DNA from 3 places in the Desulfosporosinus sp. BICA1-9 genome. Region 1 is predicted to be linked to each of the others. Evidence: riboswitches for the same ligand, from Rfam matches in the RefSeq annotation. Region 1 holds a riboswitch; each other region holds the start of a gene.
What was found. A riboswitch is a leader RNA that binds a small molecule or an ion and turns the genes downstream of it on or off. The one in region 1 is predicted to bind thiamine pyrophosphate.
Positions count from the first base shown of each region.

Region 2: another riboswitch for thiamine pyrophosphate. It lies ahead of JL57_RS24845 (thiamine-binding protein); the one in region 1 lies ahead of thiD (bifunctional hydroxymethylpyrimidine kinase/phosphomethylpyrimidine kinase).
Region 3: another riboswitch for thiamine pyrophosphate. It lies ahead of thiS (sulfur carrier protein ThiS); the one in region 1 lies ahead of thiD (bifunctional hydroxymethylpyrimidine kinase/phosphomethylpyrimidine kinase).

Region 1 is NZ_JUEE01000247.1:93-3,222, reverse strand. Features, by position in the region: gene cytX (putative hydroxymethylpyrimidine transporter CytX) at 1-1,131, opposite strand, end outside; gene thiD (bifunctional hydroxymethylpyrimidine kinase/phosphomethylpyrimidine kinase) at 1,128-1,931, opposite strand; TPP riboswitch at 2,026-2,139, opposite strand; partial or broken gene JL57_RS30385 (diguanylate cyclase) at 2,305-3,130, opposite strand, start outside.
Region 2 is NZ_JUEE01000202.1:19,196-22,325, forward strand. Features, by position in the region: gene feoB (ferrous iron transport protein B) at 1-1,049, opposite strand, end outside; gene JL57_RS24840 (FeoA family protein) at 1,131-1,397, opposite strand; TPP riboswitch at 1,666-1,770, shown strand; gene JL57_RS24845 (thiamine-binding protein) at 1,882-2,172, shown strand; gene JL57_RS24850 (ABC transporter permease) at 2,175-2,939, shown strand; gene JL57_RS24855 (ABC transporter substrate-binding protein) at 2,976-3,130, shown strand, end outside.
Region 3 is NZ_JUEE01000154.1:80,573-83,702, forward strand. Features, by position in the region: gene JL57_RS19605 (DUF6506 family protein) at 389-697, shown strand; TPP riboswitch at 903-1,003, shown strand; gene thiS (sulfur carrier protein ThiS) at 1,137-1,337, shown strand; gene JL57_RS19615 (thiazole synthase) at 1,351-2,145, shown strand; gene thiH (2-iminoacetate synthase ThiH) at 2,149-3,130, shown strand, end outside.

The sequences.
Region 1 (3,130 bases):
GCCCAGAACAAAGTCTAACTTGATAAACCTATAGTATAAAGCTGTACCCACTGCACAGAGGAGTAACGTACCCCAGTTTATCAAAAGCTCAGGTTGGATTTTCTTGTTCTTTAAAAGGAAATAATCCGTCAAGAGAATGGCAAATAAGGGCGCAAACACTGATCCAATGGCATAAAGAAAATGCTCATATTGCTCAATATTAACGATAATCGCAAGTCCGGTTCCAATCCCAGTCATGACCAAGGCAACCGTTTTCTCATTTAATTTAGGGAAAATGTTGAGAAATGTGACCCCAGCCGAATAAGCATCCAGGAAGGTAGTGGTTACCGTAGCCAAGACAATAATTCCTAAGGCTACAATACCGAGATTAGCTGCTAATAACATTGCGGCGGGATCAGCGTCCGAGGCGATGATCGCTGCGCCCAGGCCGATAATGTACATCCAACTGCTGCCAAAGAAGTATCCAAGCCAGCTGCCCCAGGCACCGTCTCTCCTTGACTTAGCAAAGCGTGTGTAGTCAGAGATCAATGGTAACCAGGATAAAGGCATGATTACAGCTAATTCTATACCAAAGCCAAAAGACATATCTCCGACAACCTGTTTGGTAAACAGTTCATGGTTGCTGAAAATGATAGTGCTCAAGATAATCGTTAACAAGAACAATAGCACCACAGCTATGTGGTTCGCCTTTTTCCAGCCGCTATCTTTTCCAAGCCATACCCAAATCATAATAAAGACTCCAATAATCAGACTCCAAACCGTCAGCTGATCAAATCCCCATAAGGTTTTGCTGATCTGGTTAACCGACCTGGCCCCGACGATTATCATCACAGCCGTCCAACCCAATAATTGTAAAACATTTAAAACAGAAAATAGATAGGAACCGTATTTTCCAAAGGAAATTCGAGTTGATACCAGGGCAGGAATGCGCTCATTAGTTCCGATGATTCCTGCTAACACCAAAAGTGAGGTTCCAACCAAGTGTCCAATCAGGATAGCCAAAACCCCCATTTTAAATCCTAGGGGAGCCAACAGCCCGCCGGTTAAAATTTCGGCGACTGAAATAGCTGCGCCAAACCAAAGGGTTGAAAAATTAAACATACTTAAATTATTTTTTGAAGCTATACTCACTCTATTAATCCTGCCTTTTTGTATAATGTGTAAAAGTGATGAGTCGGTCCTACGCCTTTTCCGATCGCTAAAGAATGTTGAATGGCAATTGTGATATATTCCTTGGCTAAGGAGACTGCTTGATTAAGGCTGTACCCCAACGCCAGATTTGCAGTGATTGCCGATGAAAGAGTACATCCTGTCCCATGAGTATTCTTAGTAGCAATCCTAACCGAGCTAAAATAACTAAATTCCTGACCGTCAAAGAGGATATCTACAGAGTCATCCTCTAAGTGTCCCCCCTTTAAAAGTACATTCTTAGCCCCCATCTGATAAATCACCTTAGCAGCCTCTTCCATTTGCTTTAGCGTGCCAATAGACCTTTTGGTCATGACCTCAGCCTCTGGAATATTAGGGGTGACGATCATTGCCATGGGCAATAATTCCCTACTCAAAGTTACTTCTGCCTCCGGGTTTAACAAGTGGTAACCGCTTTTAGACACCATGACTGGGTCTAAGACAATCCTTTGAGGCGCATAGTGTTTCAACTTTTCTGCAATCACCTCGATAGTTTGAACTTGGGAAACCATACCGATTTTCACTCCGTCGACCTCAATATCGTCGAAAACTGCTTCGATTTGTTGAGCAATGACCTCTCTTGAGATATCCTGAACAGCAAAAACTCCTTGGGTATTTTGGGCAGTGACTGCGGTTATTACGCTCATTCCATAGACACCATGAGCACAGAACGTTTTTAGATCAGCTTGAATCCCTGCTCCCCCACTAGAATCTGAACCAGCTATAGTAAGTACTTTTTTCACGGGTGACTACCTCCTCCATTATTAAATATTCTCTCTTTAAAAACTAAAAAGAGCACAGATCCCCAGAATAGGGTTTGTGCTCTTTCATCTTCATAAAAGAGTAAAAACTGCTTACCTACGCTGGCATTATCCAGATCAGGTTAAAAGGGTCTTAGACCTTATCGGGTCTAAATCTCAGCCAGCCTTTCTAGCTCCCCTGCCCACATCATATATATTTTGTTAAAAATAACATGGAAAATGTGATTAGTCAATCCTATCGGACACGATTTCTACACCGTTCTCTTAACTTGTCAGTTTTTCAGCTTCCTCTAATTCCCATACTACTCATTGAGTAGTATTTCCCTCGGGTTATGTTGATCCAGTAAAACCAATCTTAGCCTATCGGACGGATCGACGATTGATCGAAACTAAATACTTTAACAAATATAGGTACTAATTTTGGGTCAAATTGAAGCCCGCTGTTTGCCATCAATTCATTAAAAGCTTGCTCTTGGCTCATGGCTTTTCGATACGGACGATTACTTGTCATGGCATCGTAGGCATCCGCAATCGCCAGAATGCGGCACTCTAAGGGAATGTCGTTTTCCTTAAGTCCTAAAGGATAGCCCTGACCGTTCCACCATTCATGGTGTCTCAAAATGTGATCGGCAATGGGAAGCAGGTCCGGGGCAGATTGTGCAATCCGATGTCCAATCTCACTATGTCGCTGCATTTCCTTAAATTCTTCAAAGGTTAAACGCCCAGGCTTAAAAAGTATACGATCTGGAATACCCACTTTGCCGATATCATGAAATTGGGCCAACAATCGCAAATCTGCAAGAGTACGCTCGGCTAATCCCATTGCTTCTCCAAGGGTTAGGACTATGTCTTGCAGACGATCGGCATGCCCTTCCGTGATAAAATCTCTAGCCTCTAAAGCTTTCATAAGTGCCTGAACTATGGCACTGCGGGTACTTTTACTTCGATGTAGTTTTTCCCGATACATGCCATCATCAGCTTCTTTAAAGACCATATCAACATTCACATTCGTTTTCTCACTTACAGCAGATCCTATAGATAAGCTAAGTGGAAACTCTAAATTCTCGCTATTGTACTCCTCAACAGCCTTACGAATTCTATAACAAGCTTGTTCCACAATTTTCAGGTCACTTTTTGGCAAAAGGATGGCAAATTCATCTCCGCCAATTCTGAACACTAAG
Region 2 (3,130 bases), on a different contig from region 1:
ATCACCTCGGCAACCCAGGCCATGCCAAGTGAAACTGCTCCCCCTATAGGCGCACTGGCAATAAAGGACATCCAAAAAACGACTGTTAAGACGACTAACATAATCGGATAACCCCAAAATGGAGAAAGAATCCAACGATCTAGTCTATCTGTAAAGGTAGGTTTAGCTGGATTCTCGTGCTTCCTAAACTGCGGTAAAATTGCCGAAATATATTGGTACTTAGCATCCGCAATGGCCATTTCAAAATGGTCCTTAGTCCAGCCCTCTCTCTCATAGTCCTGCAGCAAAGACTCCCCTGGAAGAGGAGTCGATTCTTGTAGTTCGTAATTAACTGCCTCTCCAAGATCACAGCAAGCATCCCTGCTCTTACCTATTGGCAACTTTCCAGAATTTATCTTCCACGTTTGCCCAATTTCCGGATCTCTCTCCAGACGTTTTATAGCTAACCAGCGCAATGGGTACCTCGTGACCCATAGAGTATCTACCAATAACGCTTCCATTGCGAGAATCTTTTGTTCAAGTACTTTCGGATAACTGACCTCATTCGGTAGAGGGTCGTTTTCCAGCTTTCCAACCCGAATGGCTTCCGTTAAGAACTCCTCAATTCCTTTTCCTTTGGCTGCAACAATTTCGACGACTGGAACATTTAAGGCTAATGCCAAATTTGAAGACTCAATCGTAATTCCTGCAGACTGAGCCAAATCCAGCATATTTAAACCGATCACCACACGAGGCACTAGTTCAAGGATTTGAAGAACTAAATAGAGGTTACGCTCAATATTTGAAGCATCAACCATAGCCATAACAACATCTGGTTTTTCGCGAATAATATATTCACGCGTTATAATCTCTTCTTGTGAGTATGCGGTCAAACTGTAGGTTCCTGGTAAATCAATCAGCTCTATTTCCTGGCTGGCTCTTTTGACGACACCTGACTTGCGTTCAACCGTCTTACCAGCCCAATTTCCGACCTGTTGGTTCGAGCCCGTTAAAGCATTAAATACAGTACTCTTACCTACATTGGGATTTCCAATAAGCGCAATTTTCATGTCCAGCCGCCTCCCCCCTCTGAGCATATGTATGTCCAAGCGGCATCATCACGTTTTAACTTTATTATAAATCGTTTGAATTTATCGACTTGCTAATAAAGGGTCATAACATTTGGGATCTTTTTTACTTACAACAATTTTAGCACATTCTGCACGGCGCATTGCTAAATAATACCCTTTCAGCCGAACTTGAAGCGGACCACCGAAAGGAGCTTGACGAACAACTTCTAATTCGACACCTGGAACAATACCCATATCCATCATCCGGCGACGCAAAGCTCCTCCGCCATCAATGCGCTCCACACGTGCCCATTCACCTGTTTTTAAGTCTCCCAAAAAGCGCTCCATCGTCATCCCTCCTCACGGAAATGATAATCACTCTCACCTTAAGTCGAATAATAACTGAGAATATATCTCATTTATTCTAGAATACTCTTCTTTCTAGTTACTGTCAATATATATTCTCTGAAGTACAACGTAAATTTCTCTACTTTTAATAACCAATCTCAGGATTTGCAAGCTTCAACGAGTGGGGCGCTAAGGCAAATAGCGCAAGTAATATTGGGAAATTATAGATTGCGCCGCAACAATCATTATGTTAGAATGACATAAATTAATATGGTAACAGGGGAGCTAGAACTTATGGCTGAGAGGGGCAATCTGCCCGACCCTTAACCTGATCTGGGTAATGCCAGCGTAGGGAGGGTTGAGAATAAGTACGCCGCATTACATGCGGTATTTTTTATGTACTAATCAGACTCCCATGCCGCTATGCGGCACCACTAACAGACTCTCTCACGAAAAACTTGTTCATAAGAAGGAGGAAAAAACGATGGCAAAAATCATTATGGCCTTACAGGTTATCCCTAAAGTGGAGGAATCCCGCATTTACGAAGTTGTGGACGAGGCGATCAAAGTCATTGCCGCCAGTGGGGTTCCCTATGAAGTTGGTCCTATGGAGACAACAATGGAAGGCGAACCAGACCAGCTTTGGGCTATCATCAAAGAAGCTCAGGAAGCTTGCATTCGTGCTGGAGCCTCAAGAGTGATGGCCTACATTAAAATGGATTATGTCCCGAGTGGCTCAACGATTGCTGAAAAAATCGCTAAGTATCGAACATAATAATGGGTTGTCTGAAGTGGAAAGGGATTCCCGCCCTACTGTTCTTTCTCTTTTTTCTAGGGACATGGCAAATGGTAGTTACAATTGCGCAAGTTCCCCTCTGGCTTCTCCCCACCCCCGCTCAAATAGCCAAAGCCTTATGGGAGACTCGCCAACTAATCTGGATGCATACTCTGATTACTTTAGTTGAAACAACAGTTGGCTTTGCACTTGCCGTCGTCTTCAGCCTGATCACAGCAGGCGTGATGGTCCTATCCCCTTGGCTAAAACGCCTACTATATCCGTTTCTAATTATTTCACAGACGGTTCCACTGATAGCCGTTGCACCTCTTTTGATCCTTTGGCTGGGTTATGGACTTCTGCCTAAAATAATGATTGTCATTATCGTGTGTTTTTTCCCGGTTACTATCAGTCTAATCGAAGGACTAGAATTAACTGATGCTGACCTCCTAAATCTATTAAGAAGTATGGGGGCTTCCCGTTGGCAAATGTTTTATATTGTTCGTTGGCCTAACGCTCTTCCTTCCCTTTTTGCCGGCCTGAAAATCGCCGCTACCTATAGTGTCATGGGGGCCGTGATAGCAGAATGGTTGGGTTCCAGCTCGGGATTAGGAGTTTATCTGACGCGCTCTTCACACTCTTTTTTGACAGACCGTGTTTTTGCCGCAATTTTTACAATTACCGCCTTGAGTTTTCTTTATTACGCCCTCATTACCCTCCTTGCACGACTCGCATTACCGTGGATCCATAGCAAAAACCAAAGTTGATTAATAAAAGAAAATAATCATGAGGGAGATAATAGTATGAAAAAGCTGCTTGCTTTATTAATTATTCCTATTCTTATACTGTCAGGGTGCGGGGTCAAGTCTACATCACCCGCGACCTCCGCGACAGAGCCACTTACCTCAGTAACCTTAATGCTGGACTGGACTCCCAATACGAATCACACTGGGCTATT
Region 3 (3,130 bases), on a different contig from region 1:
TTGAACATCGAGACTTCGGTGACGTAAGTCTCCAGTACGATAGTATCCAGTGGAGAGTATCGCCGTAGCCGCAAACCCGAAAAGCATACCTATCGGCGTAGGATAGACTTATGCCGAAGGCGCAGATCCACTAACGAATACTATCGCGCCGTAGGATGGAGTCTACTTCCTTCGCCGCCAAGCGGTCCTATTGGGAAAGGAGGCTTTCGTCACCGAAGCAGAGTACGGGGTACCACTCCCACTTACAAGAAGTGGGAGTCTCACGATTGGATGAAACTTCTTGGCATATGAATTGCATGTTTATTATAGTCATCACAGGTATGCACTTGTTTTTCCGTTCTACTCTGTGAATCCAAAAATAAATTAGTATGGAGAGGATGTGATTTAATTGTCATTAAAAGCCGCCTTTATTTTCCTTGCACCTCAAGCCGACCCTTCACTACATCAGGCAGATATTCAAACTCCACAGGTTACTCTACTCATTCGGGGAGTCCAAAATTATCAGGAAGCTGTTATTCTTGCACAACAACTGGTTACTGAAGGAGTTCAGGTGTTGGAATTATGCGGAGGATTTGGTAACATTGGGACGGCAAAGATCGTTGAAGCTGTAGAACAGAAAATTCCAGTGGGTACAGTACGATTTGATAGTCACCCCGGTTTGAGCGGAAAAAGCGGAGATGATCTATTCTTAACTTAGCCACCAAGGGCTGTAAGGATAACTCATCAAACTCTTACTGTCACGTTAGAAATCCTGACACCATAGCTAATCAATTTCCCCGAGAGAAAAACTCAAATTTTTCAATATACTTTATTCAATATTTACACCTTAACTCTTTTAGTTATATAATGGCATAGATGTAATACTAACGCAGGCAAATAATGCCCACTCACAACTAAATACGTCTTTTTGCTAGGGGCGCCCTTCGGGGCTGAGATGAGGAAACTCGATCCCTTTGAACCTGATCTGGTTAATACCAGCGGAGGGAAGCTAATCGTTATGCTTATAGAAGTATAAATGAGAACTGCTTACCGCAGTTCTCATTTTTTTTTAGTTTATACCCTCCCTGGTTCCTTGGTAGTGAGACGGGAATCCTTAGCAAAAAGGTATGAAGAACAGATGAAAGGAGGATGGTCTGTTGCAGATTATTCTAAACGGTGAAGCGCAGGAGCTTACCCCAGAATGTACCGTATTCCAGTTGCTCGAAAACAAAGCTGTGACCCTAAAAGCTGGGGTCGTGGAGCTCAATGGGAAAATTCTAAAACAAGAGCTCTGGCAAAGTACTGCAATAAGTGATGGCGATAGTTTGGAAATCTTAATTTTTATGGGAGGTGGCTGATACCGTGAACGATATCATACAGGGTATAAATCCATCGGATGACAGTTTACTCATCGGAGGAGTCAATTTACTCAGTCGTCTGTTCGTAGGAACCGGTAAATTTTCGTCTCATGAAATTGTGCCCCGAGTACTGGAAGCTAGCGGCTCCCAGGTGGTAACAATGGCTTTACGCCGAGTAGATTGGAAAAACCCTCAGGAGAATATTCTAAATTACTTACCTCAGAACACCATTTTATTGCCGAATACCTCCGGTGCACGCACTGCTGAGGAAGCCGTGCGAATCGCCCGCTTGGCTCAGGCTGCCGGCTGCGGGAACTGGGTTAAAATCGAGGTTGTACAGGATCAACGCTACCTTTTGCCGGATAATTGGGAGACGATTCGGGCCACAGAACAACTCGCGAACGATGGATTTGTGGTACTTCCTTATATGAGCCCGGATTTGGGGGCAGCCAGGCGTCTGCAGGATGCCGGCGCGGCAGCAATTATGCCCTTAGGGTCACCAATTGGAAGCAACCGTGGCTTACAAACCAAAGAACTTATTCGGATTTTGATCGAGGAAATTTCCCTACCGATTGTTGTCGATGCTGGCATCGGACGACCATCCGAGGCAGCAGAGGCCATGGAAATGGGAGCGGCTGCCGTACTTGTAAATACGGCAATTGCGACAGCAGGAGATCCGGTGTTCATGGCCCAAGCCTTCCGCTTGGCCGTAGCCGCAGGACGGCTGGGCTATTTAGCTGGACCGGGAGAACGACGAGTAACAGCCGAGGCGTCTTCCCCCTTGACTGGTTTTTTGCAGGAGGGTTAACGTATGTTCTACGAGCAAAAGACTGAATGGCAACAAAGGCTCCCAGAATCGATCTGGACGAGTTATAGCAGAGTAGACGTAGAGCGGGTGTTAGCCCGTGAAACTGTTCTCCCAGAAGATTTGGCGATCTTGCTTTCCCCAGCTGCCCAACCATACCTAGAGCCAATGGCCAAAAAGGCTCAAGCTTTAACTATCCGCCATTTCGGCCGCACGATCGGTTTGTTCACTCCCTTATATCTTGCTAATTTTTGTAGCAATAGCTGCCTGTATTGTAGTTTCCACGCTGGAAACGAAATTGTACGGTGCAAGCTAAGCGTCGAACAGGCTATAAAGGAAGGTGAAGCCATCTCATCGACTGGGCTGCAACATTTGCTGCTCTTGACGGGAGAATCCCGCTCACAAAGCGGACCCGCTTACATCGAGCAATGCGTCCGTGCTTTACGACCAATGTTTGCCTCACTGGGACTTGAAGTGTATCCCCTATCCACTGAGGAATACCGACGTTTGTACGAGGCGGGGGTTGATTCTGTCACTCTTTTTCAAGAAACCTACCAGGAAAGCACCTATGCTCTGGTACACCCTTCCGGACCAAAGCGGGATTATCACTACCGCTTGGAGGCACCGGAGCGAGCCTGTTCTGCTGGAATCTCCTCCATAAACATCGGAGCGCTCTTAGGTATCTCGGACTGGCGGCGGGATGCCTTTTATTCAGCACTCCATGCCGACTACTTGCAAAGAAAGTACCCCGGGGTCGAAGTAGCTATTTCAGTACCACGCCTTAGGCCCTATGCCGGCAGTTTTAGCTCATTTGCGACTCCCGTAACGGATGCCGCTTTAGTTCAAATTATTCTGGCTTACCGATTGTTTCTACCTCGGGCTGGGCTTACCTTGTCCACACGAGAAAGTCCGCAAATGCGGGAAAATTTGCTTCCCCTCGGAATTACACGAATCTCGGCCGGCGCTCTCACTTCCGTTGGTGGTTATA